Regions from separate parts of the Acetobacter sp. DmW_043 genome, predicted to be linked through region 1. Evidence: riboswitches for the same ligand, from Rfam matches in the RefSeq annotation. Region 1 holds a riboswitch; the other holds the start of a gene.
What was found. Region 1 has a riboswitch for cobalamin ahead of HK11_RS08305 (TonB-dependent siderophore receptor). Riboswitches for the same ligand answer to the same signal wherever they lie in the genome.

Region 2: another riboswitch for cobalamin. It lies ahead of HK11_RS10420 (hypothetical protein); the one in region 1 lies ahead of HK11_RS08305 (TonB-dependent siderophore receptor).

The regions. Positions count from the first base shown of each region.
Region 1 is NZ_JOMN01000027.1:9,116-12,239, reverse strand. Features, by position in the region: gene HK11_RS08310 (aspartyl protease family protein) at 1-890, shown strand, start outside; cobalamin riboswitch at 1,066-1,264, shown strand; gene HK11_RS08305 (TonB-dependent siderophore receptor) at 1,348-3,124, shown strand, end outside.
Region 2 is NZ_JOMN01000042.1:6,544-9,667, reverse strand. Features, by position in the region: gene HK11_RS10430 (hypothetical protein) at 1-133, opposite strand, end outside; gene HK11_RS10425 (iron-containing alcohol dehydrogenase) at 204-1,361, opposite strand; cobalamin riboswitch at 1,496-1,713, shown strand; gene HK11_RS10420 (hypothetical protein) at 1,750-2,160, shown strand; gene HK11_RS10415 (pyruvate carboxylase) at 2,262-3,124, opposite strand, start outside.

The sequences.
Region 1 (3,124 bases):
AGGTTTCCAGCTTCGGAGACCTGATCGTCATCAACGATGAGGAATCTCCTGTTATCGAGGCCGAAATCAACGGCCATAAAATAGCACTTATTGTCGATACAGGTGCACAGGGCAGCATTTTATGGCCAGGAGAGGCTAAAAAACTCGGTCTTGCCGCTAACTCAGAGCGACTCTATTTGCGCGGCTCAGGAGGCTACACATCAGCAGGAACTGCGGTCGCCGATACAATTCACCTGGGGAGTGCAGCAGCGACTAATGTATCTTTTATGACTACAGGAAAGACATCAGCTACCAGAGTTATTAATGGCAGGCCTGTTGTCGGGCTCTTTGGCAATGACTTTTTATCAAATTATGATGTTGTCTTTAACCTGCCACAGCATCGCATGAATTTATATACTTTCAGCGGATGCAAAGAGGACTACTTACTAAGCTGGTCTGGCTGGTCTGGCGAGTTTTTTAAGGTCAGAATTAACCACCCAAGAAATGATAAGAGAAAAACTGCCGTTCCTGTTAAGATCAACGGCCATGAATTTGATGCTGTTCTCGACAGCGGCGCTGCCACAACTTTGATCTCACGTGACGATGCTCTGAAAGCAGGCATAAGCAAAAACGATCTTACCAATGACCAGACCATAGATGTCTATGGCATAGATCAAACTAAACGCACAGGCTACCTGCATCGTGTTAACAGCCTGGAAGTAGGACCTTTTATTTTCAACAACCCTGAAATTCTGATTCAAAAAACGCCGACATCACTCCTGGGAGCAAATTTTTTACGCACTCACAGAGTGTGGATACTGCGAGCTCCTGATTATATTTACATTCAGCCTGCAGAACCGCTGTCTCTCCAGAATATTAACCCTGCAACACAACAGGAACATACCCCCTGAAACCGGCCATAGTTTAAGCCGCGTAAAACTATCATCCCTGGCATAACCACGGCCCCCGTCTGCCTGGGGTATTCTCATGATTGCGTAATTTTTCCCGATATGTAATATTATAACATAACATTCGTGAGGATGTTATAAATTATAATGGCGTGAGTATATATTCTTTGTTAAGAAATGCCCTGCGCAAACCGGTGGTTCCCGCAAGGGATGAAAAGGGAACGCAGTGTGATGCTGCGGCTGTCCCCGCAACTGTAAGCGGTAAAGCAGACATGCAGGGACACACTGTCCGGTCACTGGAGTTTACTCTCCGGGAAGGCTCGCTGTCTGCTCATGACCCGCAAGCCAGGAGACCTGCCACCACACACAGTCACAGACGAAGCGAATGGTCGGGGATATGCCAGACGCAGCTAACCATGCTCACCGTAGTGACGCGTACGAACCAAGGCCTGTACTCTTTATGAGGCACTTTTCTTTGTCTAAGGCGCTGCCACTTGCGGCAGCTGCTGTTTTCTACCCGTCTTTTTCTTTCGCTGCCCCTCAGGAAGACAAAAACCACCAGCAGAACAAGGCTGAGCATATTACCGTACACAGCCGGTCACAGCCGCTTAAAGAAACACCTGCAATTGGCGGCAAACTCGGCCTGTCCATACAGCACTCTCCTGCCACGATTGATGTCATTGACCGCTCAGTCATGAACCAGCGCGGCTACGCCCATGCGGAAGAGGCTGCAGACAGTGCGCCTGGCGTATCATCCGGTGGCTCTCCAGGCAGCCCGGCACAGTTTGTTATGCGTGGTTTTTCGGGCAATCAGATTCTTATGCTGCGTGACGGCATTTATTACGGCCCGACCACAATGGTGAACCGGCCACTCAACACCTTTAACCTGCAAAGTGTTCAGGTGCTTCAGGGGCCGTCATCGGTACTTTACGGCCAGGGTGCTGTAGGTGGCACAGTCGATATGCGCACACGCGACCCGGCTTTTGACCATGCTCATGCCAATGCTCTGGTATCATACGGCAGCTTTAACACCTGGAATGCAGGCATAGGCGGCTCTGTGCCGGTTACGGATACACTGGCTATTCGTACAGATTTCAGCCGCACATCATCAAACGGTTATGTCAAAGGCGCTGATCCGCACAGTAACGATTTTACAACCACACTGATCTGGAAACCAACCCGCAAATTCTCGGCCCGTTTCAGCATTGATTATCTGACGGACAGACTTTCAACCTATTACGGCACCCCTCTGGTCCCTTTATCAGAAACCGGCGGACGCGCTAGCGGGCTTTTACACTCATCACAGGGGCTGGGCATCACCCGCTCTTCCATGTGGCATAATTATAATGTCAAAAATCCACAGGCCAGTTCAACTAACGTAACCCCTACCCTGCACCTGCAATGGCAGCCGACAGAGCATATCACATTTCACAACAAAAGTTATTTTGTGTATGCCAAGCGCCGCTGGAACAATGCTGAAACTTACAGCTACATCTCATCACCAGGAGCAACTGACGCAGCAGGCAATGCGATTGCCCCCGGGCGGGTCGGGCGCGACCGGTTTTATGTTTATATGAACCAGCATCAGGTGGGAGACACGCTCGACGGCACCTTAGACTTCTCACTGTTCGGGCTTAAGAACCGCCTGGTTGTAGGGGGGGATGCCTACTATATCCGCCTCATCCGTGACAGAGGCTTTCCTGATGCAACCTATGCAGACAGCGTTGCACTCGACAGCTCAAATACCGGCCCGACTGCCGGCTTTGCCGGAGAATACCCCTCGCGCAAATCCCCCACCACGATGATTGATGCCGCCGTATTTATGGAAGATGTCATCACCGTTACCAGTAAACTACGTCTGGTGGGTGGCTATCGCTATGACTGGCTGCATCTTGACCGCCAGAACTATAACCAGAACGGGTCATTTAACGCAGCAAGCAGCTTTAAAAAGCTTTATAATCCGTCAAATTTTCGTATTGGCCCGGTTTATGACCTGACAAAAAATATCAGCATTTACGGTGTGTTCACCACAGCTGATGACCCGCCAGGCAGCAATATTTTTCTGGTTAATAAAGGACAGTTTAACCGCCTGAGTCATACGCGCCAGGGTGAGATCGGTGCCAAAGGCAGTTTCTGGCACGGACGCTTTACATCTGCCATCGCGTTTTATGATATTCGCCGCACGCATATTCTGGTCGCTAACGGGCAGGATTCTGTCACGACAGCAGGCGGGCAGA
Region 2 (3,124 bases), on a different contig from region 1:
CGATAAGATCTGCTGCCTTTTCTTTATAAGCTTCTGGTCCGCAGGCGGGCTTGCCATCCCGCTCCCACATTTCATGTGCTTTTGCGAGAATGCGGGCATTCTGCTGTGGAGACTGCTCGAGTGGGTTACTCATATGAATGCGTTCCTCCGGGCTGTTATTAAGTGCTGCTCTCCGATATATTTTCAGAGAGCCGCATTATACCTCAGTAACTGACTTCAAGAATTTTCTGGCTGATTTCCGGGGTAACATCATGCTGTTCGCCCAGTTTTACCATGCCATTTTTACGCAGCTGTTCAACGATCACAGTAATATCGCTGGCAGGCACATCATAGTCACGAAGGTGTGTCTGTATCCCCATCTCCTCAAAAAACTTACGTGTGCGTTCAATAGCCGCATCAATACGCTCATCTTCAGAACCCGAGGTGATGTGCCATACACGATCTGCATACTGGAGCAGCTTAGCCCGTTTGGACTCACGGCGCACATTCAGGCTGGCAGGCAGCACGACGGCAAGTGTTCTTGCATGGTCGATATCGTAACGCGCGGTCAGCTCATGGCCGATCATATGGGTTGACCAGTCCTGAGGTACACCGGCACCAATCAGGCCATTAAGTGCAAGCGTTGCAACCCACATGAAATTTGCCCGCAGATCATAGTCGTTACCCGCAGTCTGTAATTTCGGGCCGATTTCAATAAGTGTCTGTAACAGACCTTCAGCAAAACGATCCTGCACCATGCCATCAGCAGGATATGTCAGATACTGCTCGATAATATGAACAAAGGAATCAACAACACCGTTAGCAATCTGCCGTGCAGGTAAAGTAAATGTTTTTGTCGGATCCAGGACAGAAAACTGCGGGAAAACCAGAGGGTTCTGAAAAGCAAGCTTCGTATGTGTCTCTTTACGCGTAATAACCGAACCATCATTCATTTCTGAACCGGTGGCCGGCAGCGTCAGCACTGTACCAAAAGGCAGGGCAGTGGTGATTTTTTTACCGTAGGTTTGAAGAATTTCCCACGGATCTCCCTCATAGTTTACGGCAGCGGCAACAAATTTTGTGCCGTCAATGACTGAGCCTCCCCCGACAGCAAGCAGAAAATCGATTTTCTTTTCGCGAATAAGGCCTACAGCCTTCATCAGTGTTTCATAAGTCGGGTTTGGCTCAATACCGCTAAACTCATGCACTTCACGGGCACCAAGAGCAGCGCGTACCTCAGCAAGAGTGCCGTTCTTTTTTGCACTTTCCCCACCCAGCAGAACAAGAACCCGCGCATCCTGTGCAATCAGTGTATCAAGTTTTGCCGTACTCTCACGCCCAAAAACAATGCGTGTAGGGTTATAGAGCTCAAAATTCAGCATAATATCCACTTTCCTGGTCAGAAGGATGTGTATGTTATGTGAGGTCTCCCCCTGCATGAGACAAGAGGCCCGGGATATCTATTCCCGCCGTAATCACACTGTAATATTGCTCTTAACACCCGTTATGTGCATTACTGGACCCTCTTGTCGGCAGTCCCGCGCAAGCGGGCTAACAGGGAATGCCGTAAGCCTTTACATGCAAGGTAAGTCGGCAGCTGCTCCCGCAACTGTATGTGGTATGGGTCTGATTTTCACGTCGTAAAGACGAGCCACTGGTGCACACCACCGGGAAGGCCAGATCAGAACTGATGATCCTCAAGCCAGGAGACCTGCTGCCGTCGCCTTACCGTGTCGCCGGGCGGGATGTACCGGAGGCTAAGATCGTATCATGACACCTCGTATCACACCACAATCACATACCTGTTCAGCTCAGTCAGACCTTCACCCTCTTGTTCTCACTTTAATCAGAGACTGCCCCTCCCGTGCCGAAGCTCTGAGGGCAGCACACACTGCTCAGCAACCTCCCCCCAACCAGGAGGATGTTATTTTTAAAAGTGGCTACACTATTTTTTCAGCCACTTTTGGCACCTCGCCTTCAGCTCATAATGCCAGAGGACATGCTCTGGAAGCAGCCTTTCGCCCCCTGCTCGCACAGGCACTTGATTTGCTGGAAACACTTCCTTCAGTCAGAGGATCTGATGACAGAGATGCCGCACAACATATTTTACGGACATACGTCACAATACACTGGACACTGGGTGCAAGGGCCGCCGCAATGGCACGCTATAATGCACCGTAGCAGCTTTTAAAAAACCACCTGTTGCATCAGCTGCATTTTACAAAAAAGGCCCGGAGAAATATCATCCCTCCGGGCCTTCTTCATTTTACTACAGTCACTCTTTATGACAGCTCAAGCAGCAGATCTTTAGCATCAATGATATCACCTGAAACAACATGAACACGCGTCACTGTCGCGTCACGATCGGCAGTGATTGCTGTCTCCATTTTCATGGCTTCAACTGACACCAGCAGATCACCCTTCTTCACCTTCTGGCCCGCTTTAACCCCGACAACAGACACCATGCCGGGCATAGGAGCGGCAATTTGTGATGCATCTGCCGGGTCTGCCTTAAGCCGGGTCTGTTTTTTGGCCTGAGCACCAGCTTTGACAAACCCCATCGTTCTTGCCTGACCATTAAGCTCGAAGAACAATCTGGTCTCACCGGTATCAGGCTCATCAGTTTGACCCAGCAGACGAATAATCAGCGTTTTACCAGGCTCAATTTCAGCGGCAACTTCGTCTTTGTCATTCAGACCATAGAAAAATACAGGCGTAGAAAGCACAGAAACGTCACCATATTTACGCCTGTGCGTAATATAGTCTGTATAGACTTTAGGATACATCAGCCAGCTTGCGAGAGCTGCATCATCAATATCCTGACCAGTCGCCTCTTTTGCACTCTGACGGGCCTGCTCAAGATCGACCGGCGGAATATGTGCCGCGGCACGCCCCTCAACCGGCTTCTGCCCTTTAAGAATACGCGCCTGTAACGCTTCCGGGAAACCATCAGCCGGATAGCCAATGTCACCGCGCATCATGGAGATAACAGAGTCAGGAAAAGCAATATCCCTTTCCGGATCCATAATATCCTGCGGTGTCAGGTCATTAGCAACCATGAACAGCGCAAGGTCACCCACCACTTTAGAAGATGGTGTAACCTTAACAATATCGCCAAATAATTTATTTACATCAGCATATGCCT